One region of the Janthinobacterium amylolyticum genome, then DNA from elsewhere that is predicted to be linked to it. Evidence: predicted binding sites of a transcription regulator. Region 1 holds the regulator's gene; each other region holds the start of a gene.
What was found. The regulator sigma-54, encoded in region 1, starts transcription at its own class of promoters, with help from an activator protein. The targets are predictions, from matches to a motif close to TGGCANGNAANCTGCTTT.
Positions count from the first base shown of each region.

Region 2: the regulator sigma-54 is predicted to act here: its motif matches at 2,880-2,897, upstream of ACQ4WR_RS27920 (beta-propeller fold lactonase family protein).
Region 3: the regulator sigma-54 is predicted to act here: its motif matches at 2,459-2,476, upstream of ACQ4WR_RS19380 (TorF family putative porin).
Region 4: the regulator sigma-54 is predicted to act here: its motif matches at 2,656-2,673, upstream of ACQ4WR_RS11850 (EDSAP-1 family PEP-CTERM protein).

Region 1 is NZ_JBNYXL010000010.1:193,632-198,378, reverse strand. Features, by position in the region: gene lptA (lipopolysaccharide transport periplasmic protein LptA) at 1-559, shown strand, start outside; gene lptB (LPS export ABC transporter ATP-binding protein) at 559-1,314, shown strand; gene ACQ4WR_RS21510 (RNA polymerase factor sigma-54) at 1,319-2,797, shown strand; gene hpf (ribosome hibernation-promoting factor, HPF/YfiA family) at 2,867-3,226, shown strand; gene ACQ4WR_RS21500 (enoyl-CoA hydratase/isomerase family protein) at 3,379-4,464, shown strand; gene rapZ (RNase adapter RapZ) at 4,461-4,747, opposite strand, start outside.
Region 2 is NZ_JBNYXL010000021.1:9,250-13,996, forward strand. Features, by position in the region: gene adh (aldehyde dehydrogenase) at 8-1,528, opposite strand; gene ACQ4WR_RS27920 (beta-propeller fold lactonase family protein) at 1,859-2,815, opposite strand; gene ACQ4WR_RS27925 (TonB-dependent receptor family protein) at 3,020-4,747, shown strand, end outside.
Region 3 is NZ_JBNYXL010000009.1:34,644-39,390, reverse strand. Features, by position in the region: gene ACQ4WR_RS19390 (ammonium transporter) at 1-1,245, opposite strand, end outside; gene ACQ4WR_RS19385 (P-II family nitrogen regulator) at 1,257-1,595, opposite strand; gene ACQ4WR_RS19380 (TorF family putative porin) at 1,607-2,377, opposite strand; gene ACQ4WR_RS19375 (accessory factor UbiK family protein) at 2,648-2,896, shown strand; partial or broken gene ACQ4WR_RS19370 (YifB family Mg chelatase-like AAA ATPase) at 3,009-3,872, shown strand; gene ACQ4WR_RS19365 (hypothetical protein) at 3,997-4,747, shown strand, end outside.
Region 4 is NZ_JBNYXL010000005.1:79,461-84,207, forward strand. Features, by position in the region: gene ACQ4WR_RS11825 (ClpXP protease specificity-enhancing factor) at 146-658, shown strand; tRNA gene ACQ4WR_RS11830 (tRNA-Thr) at 685-760, shown strand; gene ACQ4WR_RS11835 (hypothetical protein) at 953-1,588, shown strand; gene ACQ4WR_RS11840 (hypothetical protein) at 1,707-2,015, opposite strand; gene ACQ4WR_RS11845 (hypothetical protein) at 2,176-2,550, shown strand; gene ACQ4WR_RS11850 (EDSAP-1 family PEP-CTERM protein) at 2,760-3,758, shown strand; gene ACQ4WR_RS11855 (LytR C-terminal domain-containing protein) at 3,821-4,747, opposite strand, start outside.

The sequences.
Region 1 (4,747 bases):
CGTCTGCTCGCTGGCAGTGATGGGCCCGGCGCATGCCGAAAAGGCCGATTCCGAGAAGGAAGCCGTCATCACCGCCCAGCGTGGCCAGGTTGATGATGTCAAGCAAGTGCGCACCCTCACGGGCGACGTCGTGCTGGTGAAAGGCACCCTGACCATGAAGGCGGGCCGCGCCCTGATCACGGAAGATCCGCAAGGCTACCAATTCATCACCTTCTGGGCCGATCCCGGCAAGCTGGCCACCTTCCGTCAGAAGCGCGATGGCGCGGGCGACCTGTGGGTGGAAGGCGAAGCGGAGCGCGTCGAATACGACAACAAGACGGAAGTGGTGAAACTGTTTTCCAAGGCCAAGCTGACACGCCTGGAGGGCACGAAAGTGACCGACGTGGCCAATGGCGCCTTCATCTCGTATGACAGCCGCAAGGAAGTCTTTACGATGGAAAATTCCGACAACGGCACCAACACCCCGGGCGCCGGCAGCGTGCGCATGGTGATCCAGCCGAAGACCAAGGCCCCGGCGGCGGAGAAAGCGCCGGCGACGCCTGCGCCAGGAAAGAAATAATGGAAAATACACGTTGCGGCAGTACCCTGATCGTTCGCGGACTGCAGAAAACCTATGGCAAGCGCCAAGTCGTACATGATGTCTCGCTGCAAGTCGAATGCGGCGAAGTGGTGGGCCTGCTGGGACCGAACGGCGCCGGCAAGACCACCTCGTTCTACATGATCGTCGGCCTGGTGCCGTCCGATGGCGGCAGCATCGATATCAGCGGCGTGGACATTTCCAGCCTGCCGATCCACCGCCGCGCGCAGATGGGCTTGTCATATCTGCCGCAGGAAGCGTCTGTCTTCCGCAAGCTGACGGTGGAAGACAATATCCGCGCCGTGCTGGAAATCCAGACCATCGAAGGGCGTCCCTTGAAGAAGGCCGAGATCGAAGAGCGGCTGGATAAATTGCTGGCCGACTTGCAAATTGAAAAGTTGCGCGAAAACCAGGCGCTGTCCCTGTCCGGCGGCGAGCGCCGCCGCGTGGAAATCGCCCGCGCGCTGGCCACCGACCCCCGTTTCGTGCTGCTCGACGAACCGTTCGCCGGCGTCGATCCTATCGCCGTGATCGAGATCCAGCGTATCGTGCGCTTCTTGAAGGAGCGCAATATTGGCGTGCTGATCACCGATCATAATGTGCGCGAGACGCTGGGTATTTGCGACCGTGCCTACATCATCAACCAGGGCTCGGTACTGGCGTCGGGACGCCCCGACGACATCATCGCGAACGAGTCGGTACGCCGGGTCTATCTGGGCGAACACTTCCGTATGTGAGCCAATGAAACAATCATTGCAGCTGCGCACTTCGCAGCACTTGGCACTGACGCCTCAGTTGCAGCAATCGATACGCCTGTTGCAATTGTCTACCCTGGAGTTGCACCAGGAATTAGAGCAACTGCTGACGGACAACCCCTTGCTCGAACGCCTCGACGATCCCCTCGACCGTTCGTTGCGCCTGCTGTCCGATGGGGCCCTCAGTTCCACGGCCGCACCGGCCGAGGCGCCACCGCAGCCACCGAGCCAGGAAGCGCCAGCCGCGCCCGCTGAAGGGGAAACGTTCGACGGCGAAGGCGGCGATGCGCCGGCCGCCATGGATGGCGCCGACAGCGACTGGAGCGAAGCGAGCCGCGGCAAGGCGCCCGACGACGAAGATGCGCGTCCACAACTGGAAGCCCACCACTGCACCCTGCGCGAACACCTGATGGAACAGATGCGCGTGACGGTGCTCGAGTTGCGCGACCGCGCGCTGGTCGAGCTGATCATCGACGCGCTCGACGACAATGGCTACCTGGAAGAGTCGCTTGACGACATCCTGGCGCGCCTGCCCGAAGAACTGGAAATCGACGCCGACGAACTGCGCACGGCCTTGTCCCTGCTGCAAAGTTTCGACCCGCCCGGCGTGGGCGCGCGCAATGCGTCCGAATGCCTGGCGCTGCAAATCAGGCGCTTGCCGCAGATCGCCATGGTGACGCGCCGCATGGCCCTCGTCATCGTGGAAAAGCACCTGGCCTGGTTTGCCCAGCGCGATTTCAACAAGCTGAAAAAAGCCCTCGATTGCGACGATGAAGATTTGCGCGAGGCGCAGACGGTAATTCGCCTGTGCAACCCGCACCCGGGTGCCGTGTTCGCCTCGGATGTCTCCGACTACGTGGTGCCCGACGTCGTCGTCAAGCGCGCGCGCAATGGCTGGCAAGTCACCTTGAACAATGACGTCATGCCGCGCCTGCGGGTAAACGCCATGTATGCCAATTTATTGAAGCAAGGCAAGGGCGAAGGGGCCATGGGCGCGCAGCTGCAAGAAGCCAAGTGGCTGATCAAAAACATGCGCCAGCGCTTCGATACCATCTTGCGCGTGGCGCAGGCGATAGTAGAAAGACAAAAGAACTTTTTCTCGCATGGGGCCGTTGCCATGCGCCCCCTTGTGCTCCGTGAAATAGCTGATACACTGGGTTTACACGAGAGTACTATCTCGCGGGTAACAACTCAAAAGTACATGCTGACCCCGCATGGCATGTTCGAGTTGAAATATTTCTTTGGTAGCCACGTCGCCACCGAAGCGGGGGGCGAAGCGTCATCGACGGCGATACGGGCATTGATCGTGCAACTGACAGGAGCAGAAGACCCTAAAAATCCTTTATCCGACAGTAAGATTGCGGACATGCTGGGGGAACAAGGCATGGTGATTGCGCGACGTACTGTTGCCAAATACCGGGAAGCATTGAAAATTCCGCCAGTGAGCCTGCGTAAGTGTTTGTAAGTTTTTTTCGGTTCCTCTGCGGGCCGGATACGATGGACCGCACGAACCCGATCATCTTTAGGAGTGTGTATGAATCTCACCATCAGCGGACATCATCTCGAAGTGACACCAGCCATCCGTGAATACGTACAAACGAAACTGGAGCGCGTAAAACGTCATTTCGATCAAGTCATCGATATTGCCGTGATTCTGACCGTCGACAACCTCAAAGAGAAAGAAAAACGTCAAAAGGCCGAAGTGAACCTGCGGCTCAGTGGTAAAACTGTGTATGTGGAAAGCCTGGCGCAAGACCTGTATGCCGCGATTGACAGCCTGATTGACAAGCTGGACCGGCAAGTGATGAAGTACAAAACCAAAGTGCAAGGGCACGGTAAAGAGGCGATCAAGCATCTGCCAGACAGTTCGGACGAGGAATTCGCCGCCGCCTAAGCGGCCTGCGATTCTCAACCCGCTGTGATCAACTAAGGGCGCGCCTACCGCGCCCTTTTTTGCGCCCGTCGCCCTCGCCGGGGATGGACGGGAACGCAATGTTCGTGGTGAAAGCGCTAGAATGCGCCATCTTCACCTCTTTCCATCCTGCCATGAGCGACTTCGTCCAGACTGCCATCCGCAACCGCACCGGGCATATCGTGCTCGACCGCCCGAAAGCCCTCAATTCCCTCTCGCTGGAGATGGTGCGCGCCCTCAGCGCCGCCTTGCTGGCCTGGCGCGACGATCCGCAGGTCGACGCCGTCGTCATCCGCTCGAGCAGCGACAAAGCCCTGTGCGCCGGCGGCGACATCCGTTTCTTTTATGACGCGGGCCTGGCCACGCCGCAGGGCGGCAGCGCGCTGCTGGAAGACTTCTTTACGGAAGAATATGCTTTAAACCATCTAATTCATTTTTACCCGAAACCGTATATCACCGTCATGGATGGCGTGGTGATGGGCGGCGGCATGGGCGTGGCGCAAGCCGGCCCCGGCAACCAGCTGCGCATCGTGACGGGTCGTACGCGCATGGCCATGCCGGAGGTGAACATCGGCCTGTTTCCGGACGTGGGCGGCAGTTATTTCCTGTCGCGCCTGGCCGGCCGGCTGGGCCTGTACCTGGGCTTGACGGGCCTGACCATCGGTGCGGCCGATGCCTTGTACACGGGCCTGGCCGATGTGTATTTGCCGGAAACGCAGATGCCTGCGCTGCTGGCCCTGCTTGACGAGACGCCGGGCGAAGGCTTGCCGGTGGCCATCAAGGCCCTGGCCGCACCGTTCCAGTCGCACGCGGGCACGGCGCCGCTGGCCACGGCGCGCGCGGCGCTGGACCGCCATTTCAGCGCCGGCAGCGTGGCCGCCATCCTGTCCTCGCTGGCACAGGACGACAGTGCGTTTGCCGCCAAGGCACTGGCCGCCATGCGGCAGCGCTCGCCGTTGATGATGTCGGTGACTCTGGAATTGCTGCAGCGGGGCGCCCACCTGGGCGTGGCAGACTGCCTGCGCATGGAGCGCACGGTGGTGCGCCACAATTTCGAACATGGCGAAGTGCTCGAAGGCGTGCGCGCGCTGGTGGTCGACAAGGACAATGCGCCGCGCTGGAATCCTGCCAGCCTGGACGAGGTCGACACAGCCATGGTGGCGCGTTTCTTTGCGCCGGTCTGGCCGGCGCAGGCGCATCCGCTACGCTATCTGGATTAAGCGCGTTCGCGGTGGCGCAGTACGACGCGCTCATGGGCGCTGAAATACTGCGTCAGCCGTTCCGCCATGTACACGGAGCGGTGCTGGCCACCCGTGCAGCCCAGGGCCACCGTCAGGTAGCTGCGGTTGTCGGACTTGAAAGAAGGCAACCATTTCTCGATGAAGGCGCGGATGTCGGCCAGCATTTCCAGCGCGCTGGGCTGTGCGTCGAGGAAGGCGATCACGGGCGCGTCGCGGCCATCGAGCGGACGCAGCGCCAGGTCGTAATAGGGGTTCGGCAAGG
Region 2 (4,747 bases), on a different contig from region 1:
TAACGGTTTAGAAGAAGCCCAGCGCTTTCGGGCTATAGCTCACCAGCAAGTTCTTCGTTTGCTGGTAGTGGTCGAGCATCATCTTGTGGTTTTCGCGGCCGATACCCGATTGCTTGTAGCCACCGAACGCGGCGTGGGCCGGATACAGGTGATAGCAATTGGTCCACACGCGGCCTGCCTGGATGGCACGGCCCACGCGGAAAGCACGCGAGCCGTCGCGCGTCCACAGGCCGGCGCCCAGGCCGTACAAGGTGTCGTTGGCGATCGCCAGTGCTTCGGCCTCATCCTTGAAGGTCGTGACGGACACGACCGGCCCGAAAATCTCTTCCTGGAAGATGCGCATCTTGTTGTCGCCCTTGAAGACGGTCGGGCGCACATAGTAGCCACCTTCCAGATCACCGGCCTGCGTGTTGCGCTCGCCTCCGGCCAGCACTTCGGCGCCTTCCTGGCGGCCGATGTCCAGGTAGGAGAGGATTTTTTCCAGCTGCTCCTGCGATGCCTGGGCGCCGATCATGGTGGCGGAGTCAAGCGGATTGCCCTGCTTGATGGCGGCCACGCGCTTCAAGGCCCGTTCGATGAATTTCTCGTAGATCGATTCCTGGATCAGCACGCGCGAAGGGCAGGTGCACACCTCGCCCTGGTTCAGCGCAAACATCGTAAAACCTTCCAGGCACTTGTCGAAATAATCGTCATCCGCATCCATCACGTCTTCAAAGAAGATGTTCGGCGACTTGCCGCCCAGTTCCAGGGTGACGGGAATCAGGTTTTGCGCGGCGTAGCCCATGATCAGGCGGCCCGTGCCGGTTTCGCCCGTGAAGGCGATCTTGGCGATGCGCTTGCTCGACGCCAGCGGCTTGCCCGCTTCCAGGCCGAAACCGTTGATGATGTTCAACACGCCCGGTGGCAGCAGGTCGCCGATCAGCTCGATCAACACCATGATGGACGCCGGGGTTTGTTCGGCCGGTTTCAGCACCACGCAATTGCCCGCGGCCAGGGCTGGCGCGAGTTTCCAGACGGCCATCAAAATCGGGAAGTTCCAAGGGATGATCTGGCCGACGACGCCCAGCGGCTCGTGGTAGTGATAAGCATAGGTTTCCGCGTCGATTTGCGCGACGGAACCTTCCTGCGCGCGGATGCAGCCGGCGAAGTAGCGGAAATGGTCGATGGCCAGCGGAATGTCGGCGTTCATCGTTTCGCGGATCGGCTTGCCGTTGTCGATGGTTTCCGCCGTGGCGATCAGGCTCAGGTTCTGTTCGATGCGGTCGGCGATGCGGTTCAGGATATTGGCGCGCTCGGCAGGCGAGGTCTTGCCCCACGCTTCCTTGGCGGCATGGGCGGCGTCCAGCGCCAGCCCGACGTCCTCCGTCGTGGAGCGGGCGATTTCGCAAAATGGCAAGCCCGTGATCGGCGTAATGTTAGGAAAGTATTCACCTTTTACGGGGGCAACGAACTTGCCGCCGATGTAATTGTCGTAGCGTTGCTTGAAGGGATTGGCGACGCCCAGTTTGCTGATGTCTGCGAGATTCATGTCGTCCTCTATATCGTATGGAATTGTTGGTGGTTGAAACAAACGTCCTGGTACAAATGGGGTGAGTACATGGTGTCTTCCGCAAATGCCGTGCCAGCTCGCCTCCCCACTACAAACTTAGCGTGTTTTGGCCCTGTTGCAAGGGCGTGGCGTCCATCCGGCCGCGCTATGCATGCCATGCCCCGGCGGGCATGGCTGCTGTCGCCCTGTTTGTGTTTTGAACAAGCTGGACTCGCGCTGTTGCAATAGGTGCCAGCCTGGGGCGATGGCAGTGGACGGCGCTGCACAATGGAACAGGTGTGCCAGACTGGAACACCTGGGTTGCGCCCGCTAGCGAATCACGACGCCCCATGGCAATTCGCCCACAGTAATATCGGCCACCTTGCGCGCGCTGGCCGTATCGATGACGGAGAGACTGTTCGAGCGGCCGTTAGCCACGTACAGCTTGGCGCCGTCCGGCGTGATGGCCATGTTCCACGGACGCTTACCCACGGCAATGATGGCCGTCACCTGATTGCTGGCCGTGTCGATCACCATTACCGTGCCATCGATGCCGTTCGAGACGTACACCTGCTTGCCGCTCGGATGGACCGCGATGCCATTCGCATTCTTGCCTGCGGAAATGATGGCGATGGCCTTGCGCTGCCTCATGTCGATGACATACACGGCATTGACCAGTTCGCACGCCACATAGGCGCGGCCGGAATCCGGACTGAAGCCGATGCCGCGCGGACGCAGCCCCACCGCGATGGAAGCGACTTGCCGGCGCTGCGCCACGTCGATGACATCGACTTGCTCGGCCTCTTCCGCGCTGACCAGCAGCCAGCGCCCGTCCGGACTGAAGACAGCGTGTTCCGGGTTACGCCCCTGCACCTTGATATCGGCGAGCAAGATGCCCGTGTGACCATCGAGCAAGGCCACGCTATTGTTTTCCTCGACGGCCACGGCCACATGGCTGCCGTCCGGCGAGGCGCTGACGCCTTCGGGCGACTTGCCCAGCGTCACCTTGCGCGCAGGCGCGCCAGCCACGTTGTCGATCAGCAGCAAGGCGCTGCTGGCCGCATCCGTGACAAACAGCTGCTTCCCGCCGGGGTCGGCGGCAATGCCGCGCGGGCGCTGGCCTGCCGCGATCTGGCGCACCACCTGGTCGGTAGCAGTGTCGATCACGCTCACGCTACCCGACTTTTCATTGGGAACATAGGCAAACGGTGCCGCCTGGACGGCCGTGCCGGCCAGCACAGGCAGCAGCCAGCAAATCTGGCGCAAGCGAAAGAATAAGTTGGGCATAATCACCTTTTCAATGGAAAGACACAGAAAAAGCGCGCACGAGCGGCGCGGGTAAAGCTTGCTGCATGCAAACGCCATGCCACGGACAGGCGTATAATTTCAGCCCACCAATGGAGACATGGCAAGCATATTGCTTGATAAGACTATGCAGACCTGTATCGCGCACGCGGTAAAACAGGCTTTTATTCACATTGGAGAACCCGCATGCAGCATCGTTTCCGCCTGAACACCATCGCCAGCCTGTTTGTTGCCGGCAGCGCCACCCTGGCTCCCCACGCTTACGCCGCCGAGGTCGCAGATCCGGGTGGGCAGCTCATGGATACGGTGGTCATCAGCGGCAGCCGCATCGCCCATCCCAGCCAGGAAGTGCCAGCCTCCATCGACGTGGTCGACAGCGCCCGCATCCAGGATGGCCAGATCCGCGTGAATGCGTCGGAAGCGCTGGCCGCCGTGCCGGGCCTGGTCGTGCAAAACCGCCAGAACTACGCGCAAGACTTGCAGATCTCGTCGCGCGGCTTCGGTGCCCGCTCGGCCTTTGGCGTGCGCGGCGTCAAACTGATCAGCGATGGCATTCCCGCCAGCATGCCCGACGGCCAGGGCCAGGCCGCCACTTTCAACCTCGATACAGCCGAGCGCATCGAAGTGCTGCGCGGACCGTTTTCCGCCATCTACGGCAACCACTCGGGCGGCGTGATCCAGCTGTTTTCCAAGGATGGACAAAATCCCCCGTCCGTTGAACTGAATGTGACGGGCGGCAGCTACGGCACCAATAAAGTCGATCTCTCGGCGCAGGGCCAGGCCGGTGCCATCGGCTACGTGCTCGACGCCTCGCGCTTTCGCACGGACGGCTTCCGCGACCACAGCGCCGCCACGCGGGAACAGGCATTCGGCAAGATCACGGTCAAGCCGACGGCGGACAGCAAGCTGACCATCGTCGCCAACAGCCTGCACCAAGGCAATACGCAAGATCCACTGGGCGCCACCTGGGCCACGTTCGCACGCGACCCGCGCGCCGGCGAAATCGACGCGACGGATACGCAAAATCCGAAACGCACCCTGGCCGAACGCTACAACACACGCAAGAGCATTGACCACCAGCAAATCGGCGCCACCTTTGAACAGTCGTTTGGCGAAGACCGCCTGCACGTGACGGCCTACGGCGGCAACCGCGACGTGATCCAGTACCAGGCCTTCACCAAGTTCCTACAAAATCAAACTATTAATGGAGTACTCACACATTCAGGTGGCGTGGTCGACTTCCAGCGCGAGTTCTACGGCATCGACACCAACTGGCTGCATGTGAATCAACTGGCCGGCGGCAAGCTGAGCACCACCATTGGCATCAATTACGGCCGATCCAGCGACGACCGCGCGGGCTATGAAAATTTCATCGGCAATACTTTTGGCGTGAAAGGCAAGCTGCGCCGCGACGAGCAGGATGTCGTCTCCAGCCTCGATCCCTACATCCAGACGGAATGGCAAAGCGGCCCGTGGCTATTCAGTGCCGGTTTGCGTTACAGCAAGATGAAAGTGTCGGTGAACGACCATTTCCTCAGCAATGGCAATGACAGTGGCAGCCTGGAATTCAGCCATACGACACCAGTGCTGGGCCTGCTGTACAAACTGACGCCGAACGTCAACGTGTACGCCAGCGCCGCGCGCGGTTTCGAGGCGCCTACCCTGAACGAACTGTTTTACTCGGGCACGGGCAGCGGCTTCAATTTCAACTTGAAACCAGCCACCAGCACCAACGTGGAAGCGGGTGTGAAGGCCAGGATCAACAACAATACCCACCTGAATGCGGCCGTATTCCAGATCAAGACCAACGATGAACTGGTGGTCGACAGTTCCAGCGGCGGACGCACCAGCTACCGCAATGCGGGCAAGACCTTGCGCCAGGGTATGGAAGTGTCGCTCGACTCCAGCCTGCCG
Region 3 (4,747 bases), on a different contig from region 1:
GAGCGAATCGTCGGCGCCGATCAGGCGTTTCAGGCCATTCACGCCCCACAGGCAGACGATACCGGCCAGCAAGCCGATGACCAGGCCGCCCATCGGGCCGACGAAACCGGCGGCCGGGGTGATCGCCACCAGGCCGGCAACGGCACCGGAAGCGCCGCCGAGCATGGAAGGCTTGCCCTTGGTGATCCACTCGCCGAAGACCCACGACAGGGTAGCGGCGGCCGTGGCCAGCAGGGTGTTGACGAATGCCAGGGCGGCAACGTCGCCCGCTTCCAGCGAGGAGCCGGCATTGAAACCGAACCAGCCCACCCACAGCAGGGAAGCGCCGATCATGGTCATCGTCAGCGAATGCGGCGCCATCGATTCACGGCCATAGCCGACGCGCTTGCCGATCATCACGGCGCCCACCAGGCCGGCGATAGCGGCATTGATGTGCACCACGGTGCCGCCGGCGAAGTCCAGCGCGCCTTTTTGCCAGATCCAGCCAGCCTTGGCCGCTTCCGTCGCGGCGGTTGCCGCATCGGTAATCAGGTCAGGACCGGTCCAGAACCAGACCATGTGGGCCGCTGGCAGGTAGGCAAAGGTGAACCACAGCACGATGAAGGCCAGCACGGCGGAAAACTTGGCGCGTTCGGCAAAGGCGCCGACGATCAGCGAGCAGGTAATCGCGGCAAACGTGCCCTGGAAGGCGACAAAGACGAACTCGGGAATGACGACGCCCTTGCTGAAGGTGGCGGCGGCGGCAAACGTGCCTTTCACCGGATCCCAGATGCCATTCAGGAACAGGCGGTCGAAGCCACCGAAGAACGCGGTTTTTTCCGTGAAGGCGACCGAATAGCCATAGATGCACCACAGCACCACCACCAGGGCAAACACCATGAACACTTGCATCAGCACGGACAGCATGTTCTTCGAGCGCACCAGGCCGCCGTAAAACAGGGCCAGGCCGGGGATCGTCATCAGGATCACCAGCAAGGTGGAAATCATCATGAAACTGGTGTCGCCCTTGTTGGCGACGGGCGCGGCCGCTGGGGCCGGTGCCGCGGCAGCAGGAGCAGGCGCTGCCGCTGCCGGTGCGGCGGCAGGCGCGGCTGCGTCAGGCGCAGGTGTCACGGCAGGGGTGGCGACGGCCGCCGTCGCTGCCGCGTCCGGTTTGGCCGGCGCATCGGCAAAACTCGGGGCGGCGACGCCAAACGCACACAGACAGGCAAACCCAGCTAGCAATTTTGTTATATTTTTACGCATCAATATTCCCCTTAGAGCGCTTCGTTGCCGGTTTCACCGGTACGGATGCGGATGACTTGTTCCAGGTTGTAGACGAAAATCTTGCCATCGCCGATTTTACCGGTACGCGCGGCGCCTTCGATCGCCTCGATGGCCTGGTCGACGATGGCGTCATCGACAGCCGCTTCAATTTTGGTTTTCGGCAGGAAATCGACGACATACTCGGCGCCACGGTACAGTTCCGTGTGGCCTTTCTGGCGGCCAAAACCCTTGACTTCCGTGACGGTAATGCCTTGTACATTGATAGCCGACAAGGCTTCGCGCACTTCATCGAGTTTGAACGGTTTAATGATTGCAGTAATCATTTTCATGGCAGTCTCGCTTAAAAGGTTTTAGAAACAGTCAATACGAGGCCGAGCTTCGCCAGATTTTTGCCGTTAGGCGCCAGCGACGTGATGTCGGCACGGACGGCAGCGAGCGACACGGTGGCGATACCCGGGAAATCCTTGGTCACGCCCAGTTTGTAGTCGTAATAGCTGAGCGAGCTGTTGTGCTTGACACTTTGATGGCCCACGTGCAGGTTGAAGGTGTAGTCGTCATACAGTGGCACGTTCAGGCCGGCATCGATATAGCCGCTGTTTTTGCTGTCGGCCACGCCGAACAGATTGGTCGTCGAGTGCGAATACTTGATGTAGGCGGGACCGAAACCCACCTGGCCATACAGTTCAAAGGTATTGGCATTCGTGCTCAGGCCATTCGATGGGTAGAAGTAATACAGGCCGCCCACATCGTAAGTGATCCCCGGCGCAAACTCGCCACGCTTGCCGCCATACACATCCCATTCCACGTTCGTATCGCCGCCGCCATCCTTGATCCATTTGATGCTCGACAGCCAGGTGCCCGCATACAGGCCGGTCGGGTTATGGGTATAGTCGGCGCCGCCGCTGATGGCTGGCTTGAGACGGGTTTGCGACAGGCCACGGTAGCGGTAGTCGCTGGTCAGCGCCACGTTATAGCTCACCACGTTATAGGGTACCGCTTCGGCAGCAGCGGGGGCCGCCACCACTTCCTCGGCCATGGCGCTGCCGCACAAGGCGGTCATGGCCAATGTCAACGCTGCTGCTAAAGTCATGTTCTTGGACAGATTCTTCATGGCGATTCCCTTTTATTGAACTTTTAAAGCGGTTGAGGTTTAAAATCTTGGCTGGAGATCACAAAGCGTTCATAACCTTCTTTAGCAGAATACGTGCCAGCTCTTTGTCACCTTGACAGCGGCATTTCCGCCCACACATACCCTGCAAGCCTCTGGGCATGCGGATCGGCACTGCTAAAACGTTGTGGATTTGCCCAGTTTCGCACCAAATTAACGCCGCTGTGCACCGCAATGGTGCGATGCACAGGCCGCACCATAAAAGGACTGACCATGGACATGAATACCTTCTTTAACGACCTGCAAGGCAAGATTCACCAAGCCATCGAAAACTCGCCTGCCAAGGATATCGAGAAGAACGTGAAATCGATGATGACCCAGGGCTTCGCCCGCCTGGATCTGGTCACGCGCGAGGAATTCGATATCCAGGCGCAAGTCCTGGCCAAGACACGCGCCAAGCTCGATGCACTGGAATTGCGCGTGATCGAACTGGAAACGCGTTTGAACGAGACCAAAGCGTAAAAGATGGTGCGGCAGGGCGCCGTTATCGGCCGCCTTGCTGGCGCACCTCAAGCCGCGAGCCTGTTCAAGGGCTAGACTGATCCTGCCCGCGCCTGCGGTGCAGGGGAATCTGATGAGCCTGGCAGTCCTGAAAAGCCGCGCCCTGGCCGGCATGGAGGCGCCCGAGGTGAACGTCGAAGTCCACCTTGCCAATGGCTTGCCGTCCTTTACGATTGTCGGCCTGCCGGATACGGAAGTGAAGGAATCGCGCGACCGCGTGCGGGCCGCACTGCAAAACTGCGGCTTTGAAATGCCGGCGCGGCGCATCACGGCCAACCTGGCGCCGGCGGATCTGCCCAAGGAATCCGGGCGTTTCGACTTGCCCATCGCCTTGGGCATCCTGGCCGCCTCCGGCCAAATGCCGGGCGACCAATTCCACCTGTATGAATTCGCGGGCGAACTGTCGCTGTCAGGCCAGTTGCGTCCCATTCGCGGCGCGCTGGCCATGACGTTCGCCATGCAGCGCGACAAGACTGGCGCAGCACGCGCCTTCATCCTGCCGCAGGCGAATGCCGACGAAGCCGCCCTGGTCAGCGCGGCCTGCATCTATCCCGCGCACAGCTTGCTCGAGGTATGCGCCCACTTCGCCGTGCACGACCGCCAGGCGGCCCTGCAGCGTCACCAGCCCACGCTGGCTCCGCCTGCTTTTTCATATCCCGACTTTGCCGATGTACAAGGCCAACATCAGGCGCGGCGGGCACTGGAAGTGGCGGCCGCCGGCGGCCACAATGTCCTGATGATCGGTCCGCCCGGTGCCGGCAAGACCATGCTGGCCAGCCGTTTTCCCGGCGTTCTGCCGCCGATGAGCGACGAAGAAGCGCTGGAATCGGCGGCCGTGCACTCGCTGGGCGGCCATTTCAAGGTGGAGCACTGGAAACGCCGCCCCTACCGCGCACCGCATCAGACAGCATCCGGCGTGGCCCTGGTCGGTGGCGGCTGTGAGTTTTTGAAATAACTGCGACATTGTTGAAATAAGTGCGATAATAATTCCACACATCAACATTTCTTCGTCGTCTACGGTGATCTGCTGTTAAGCAAGCCAGCCGAACGGCGTGCCTAGCATGCAGATTACGTTCAATCAAAAGTTCAAGAAGGTCAAGTCAACGATCCGGATCAAAAACTCTCTGGAGTTCGGGGATGACGCAATGGTTGTATGGTGGTACTCCGGCTTTTACAAGAACATAAATGCTGAGTCACAACCGCTGGTGCTAGTTCATTTTAGAAAGTACATCTCTCCGGGTGTTTTCGGACCGATCGTGCACAGAACGATACCGCTTACCTCTCTTGGGCAGGCCCGTATCGGCACCATGTGGAAGCATGACCGCTGCAGGGCGGAGATCGATGCAACTCCAGAAAAATTCATCGTGAACTTCGATGAAGGAAGGTGGCGCTTTGTATCTTTAGATCAAGCAAGGAAGGAGCGACGTGCACCACCATTTTCACAAGCTGACTATCCCCTGCAGCGCGAGAACGATGCAAATTGGATGATAGAACTTGACTTGCAGGACGGTCGCAAACTGCTGGTGCCATGTATTGAGTTCTTTGCCCGTTGCTATGGCCGCTCTGGAGAACTCAAGCGTATTGTCGCAACCTATCCTTGGAGTGGCGTTGCTGACTCAGCGATACGAAGGCTGTACGCTCCGCTTGCTGAACCTGAAGACCCACCAAACTGGAAAGTCCGTTTACGTCGCAGGATGTTGAATGGCGATGTTGTGTTCCTCGCTCATGCTAAATACGATCCGTACACCACAAAGGTAACGAAAAGAATTAACGCTGAACTACAAGAAAAGTTTGATCCAAAGCGATGGATAC
Region 4 (4,747 bases), on a different contig from region 1:
GATATCGGGCTTGCCCGCGACGCTTTCTGGGGCATCTTGGGCCAACTATGATTCTTTGTTTTGTATTGAGCTAGTTGCCCTATCGCCTCATTGAATTACCGGTGCGCCCGCCTTGCGGGGGCGCTCCCGCCTCACAGTGCCTACCATGTCTGAAATCTCAACCAAACCTTATATGCTGCGCGCCATCTACGAGTGGTGCACCGACAGCGGCTACACGCCTTATCTCGCGGTCAAAGTCGATTCGCGCACCACGGTACCGATGGAATACGTGAAAAAGGGCGAGATCGTGCTCAACATCAGCTTCGGCGCCACCAGTGGCCTGAAGATGGACAACGACGCCATCCGCTTCCACGCCCGCTTTGGCGGCGTCTCGCGTGAAATCTACGTGCCGGTCGACAACGTGATGGCCATCTACGCCAACGAAAACGGCCAGGGCATGGCCTTCGAGCCTGTGCTGGGCAACGATGATCCCGACGCGCAACCAACGGACAGCCCGGCCTCTGCAGACGTGCCGCCGCCAGCAATCGCCCCGGCCGCCAGCGCCCCGACCCTGTCGTCCGTGCCCACCGGTTCCCCGGAACAACGCGACGCGGCGACCCCAGGCGACGACGAGCCACCAAAAAAAGGCGGCCGCCCGACCCTGACACGCATTAAATAGCGTATAATTCGCAACGCGCAGTTTTTGCCGACTTAGCTCATTTGGTAGAGCAGTTGATTTGTAATCATCAGGTGGCCAGTTCGAAACCGGCAGTCGGCACCAGAATTTTAGTAGGAAATCAAAGGGTTACCCGCTTCGGCCGGTAGCCCTTTTTTCTTTTCCCGCCGCGCCCATCCACCACAACATACTCCGCGCAGACAGCTGGCCAATCAGGCGGCGTTTCTGCCACCCGCCAGCGCTGAAAATAAACACAGGCCGTCAAAGATAAATAATTTTATTTAGGCAATATATTGGGTGCTTGCGCTACACTTCACGCCATTCACTTCTTTATATGGTTTATTAATGACTCGTCGATTATTCACGGCCGTTGTTGCTGGCGCTCTGCTGTTGACCGGATGCCTTATCCCGGAACGTTTTAATGCCAAGGCCATATTCCAGCCGGATGGCACTTATTCCTTTTCTTATATTGGGACAGTCGCACAACCGATGGCTGCCATGCAATTGGTGAGAGCGGGGACATTAACCGCAAAAGAAAATGAAAGCCTTGCACGCGAGACCGCGACATTCCAACGTGATCCGGACGTCAAGAAGGCCAATTATCTGGGCAATGGCCGGTATGAACTGGTGCTGGAAAGCAAGCGCAAGAAAGGCGAAGCCCTGAATGTGCTGGGTGTACTCAAGGTAGGCACGGGCAAGGATGGAATCATTACCATCGCCTCCGGCGAGCTGGACAAGAATGGCAAAAAACAATTGAGCGAAATGGGTATCAAACTCGACGGCACCCTGGAAGTCACGCTGCCAAAGAATGCCGAGGTCCTGTCACATAACGCGACGTCGACACCATCATTCTTTGGCTTATTAGGAAGCTATTCCTGGAAAATTGGCAATATCGACCAACGTCCGCTGATGAAAATTCGCCTGAAGACATAAACGGGCGCATTTACCGGAATCGTCTCCATTCAACGGCATTCTCCTGCTGGCGCATGCCCTATTCCTGCAGCCAATGCCAGGGGCTATATGTTACGGCATATGGCCCCTTTCTATTGCATTACCGCTTTTCCATTCCCCGGCTCTCCAGCCACTCCCGCCCGCCCCTGTCAAGCGCGGCCTCGATCACCTTTTCCGGCAGGCTGTAGACGGTCGCCCAGCTGGCGCGGCCATCCTGCGTATTCGCAGGAAAGCTGTGAGTCTCGATCGGCCAGTGGTATTTGCGTTTCAGCGCCTTGACGATGGCGGCCAGGGAGACGCGGCCTTGCAGCGGTTCGGCGCCGGACTGGTCGCGGTTCGACAGCAGCACGGCCAGGACCTGGCCGCGGCCCGTGCGTGCGCCGGGGAAGGTGGGGGTTTTGTTTGCCATCGCCTATTCTAACGGTCCGCAGGGAATCGGCAACGAGACGCGCACCTTTGAGATAACGCAAACGCCGATCGCGCACGGCGGCCAGGATAGGGATTTCGCCAGGCGTGCCAGCGCCCCTCCGGCAGCCTGGGCCTTTCATCACGGGGCACAGGAGAGCATCATGCACAGCCTGAACATCCACGCCATGCAATGGCAGCCCGTCGCCGATATTGCCGCCGTCAATCCGCTGCAGCCGGAGGACGTGGCCTGCTTTCGCGAATTGCGCGACGTGCTGCAGCGCTACGGCGCGCTCGACCGTTTCGGCATCGCGCTGATCCACCGCCATTTCGATATCGCCGACGATGAAGAGCTGATGGAATACACGGATGCGGCGCAGCGCACCCTGACAGTAAAACCTGTCAAGAAAAGCGACATCGACTGGGCACACACGACGATTACCAACTGGAAACTGACCGAAGGGGACGCGGTCGCGCGCATCGGCTGCGGTTGCGCGCGCAATTCCGGCGGCCACCTGGGCTACCACCGCGGCACCTGAGGCCGCCGCCACCGTCCGGCAAGCGGCGTCGGCCTTTCTTACACTTTGCCTCAAACAGCTCAGTTAGCTCTACACAAGTGTTTGATTCAGCAGATTTTTTTTACGTGGCACGCTAGCTGCTTATCTCCGTCTACGAGATGAGTCCAGGCAAGTCGTTCTGGATCGTTCCCCCGGAATTTTTCCCGAACCGACCACGATAAGAGGCTGCGATGAACGTCAATCACACACGAAGCAAGACCCTGGGCTGGCTGGGACTGCTTGCCACCGCCGGCCTGCTGGCCACCGGGCAGGCGCAGGCAGGCGCGTATGGCCTGGCCGTCAACGAATTGAACAACTTCCGCATCACCACCAGTGCCGGAGCGCTGTCGCTGGCGGGCGCCAACCGCAATGCCAGCGATAGCGCCTTTTTCGAAGGCGGCGTGGCCGTCAACCCGCGTGCCGTCAACACGGGGCCGGCCGCCAACGCCGACGTGCTGCAAGTGTGTTCGGGCGGCGGCTGCGGCGCGTCGCCACAGAACCACTACGCGCCCACCACGTCCCTCGAATTCGCGCGTGGCGATGCGCATGCCTTCGGCAACATGCTCAACGCCACCGGCTCCACCGTGCGCGCCGTGTCGGAAGCCCAGCGCAACACGATCGGCGCCGCATCCTCGACGGCGGGCGATACGCTGACGGGCTCCGTCAACCTGACCCTGTCGAGCGCCGGCTTCATTACCTTCAGCTTCATGGGGCGGCGCGACCTGCTGGCCAACGTGACGACTTTGGGCGACAAGTCGAACGTGTCGATCATGGATATCTTCAATATCTCCTGCAACACGTCCAGCCCCGCCGGCTGCCTGTCGAATGCGACTGCCGACGGCGTAATCTTCCAGTTCGCGCCCGACGGCGATGCCAGCAATGGCAGCGACATCAACGGCAACCACACGCTCGGCAGCCTGGATCCATTCAGTCTGAACATGACGGCGGGCACCAACGATCCCGCCACCGCGCGGGCCTTTGCGAACGGCTTCGCCATGTTTTCCCTGACCTCGAATTTCGCCTTGCCCGCTGGCAGCTACACCTTGAATTTTTCCAAGTCCACGCGCACCGACATCGTTGTCATCGCGCCCCTCGCCGTACCGGAACCGGGCACCTTGTTCCTGCTGGGCACCGGCTTGGCGGCCCTGGCCTTTACGCGGCGCCGCCAGCCGAAACCGGCAGCGGCATGACGTACAACAACACGCGGCGCCTTGACGGGCGCCGCGTGTTGTTTATGTCCAGCGGAAACGCTTCAGCCCAGCCGTGCCAGCGCCTGGCGCGCCAGTTGCAACTGCTGCACATAGTAACGGTGCAGCACGGCAGGGTCGCCCAGGTCGTGCCCGAGTATCAGCCGCAGTTCGCTGGCGGGGCAGTCGGCGGCCTGCGTCTGCACCTGTGCCCCCAGGCGGCGCGCCAGCTGGCGCGCTGCCTGTTCCTGCGCTGGCCGGTATTCGACGCGCGTGCGCGCCACCTGGAATGACGCCTCGTTGGCCAGGCGAACCACCTGCACGGCGCTGCCGGACAGGCTGCGCGCCATGGCGGCGGCCATGCCCGGCACGCCATTGCCGTTCAGGATCTCCAGGCGCGGGGGAGAGAACCCCGCCACAGACGCCGGACGGGCCGGGGCAGCGGCGGCCACGCTGGCGACGCTGGTAATGGCTGCGCCAGCCACTGCCGGCACGCGCTGCAAACGTGCCATGCCATCACTTTGCGTGATCTCGATGCGCGCCATGGCGGGCGCGGCTGGTGCGACTGCCGCTGGCGCTACCGCCGGCGCTGCCTGCGCCTCTGCCGCGGCAGGCTTTTCCGCGCTGCGCAGCAGGGCCATGTCGCGCTGCCAATCGTGTTGCTGCAGATTATCCGCCTGGCGCCGCATGACGGCGGCGCGCTCATGCTGCCCCAGCCGCTCCAGCACCTGTGCCAGATGCTGCCAGGCCAGCGCATTGAGCGGGTCGAGCAGGCAAGCTTTTTCCAGCATGGGCAAGGCTTGCGCGTCGCGGCCGCTCAAATAATAGGCATGGCCCAGATTGCTGAACAGATACGCCTGCTGCGGGCGCGGTATCTGCTGGCTGTCCGTCAATGCCTGCCAATGGGCGATCGCGGCGGCATGCTCGCCCCGCTGCGCGTGCAGCACGGCCAGGCCATTGCGCGCATGCACGTGCCACGGCGCGCCGCGCAA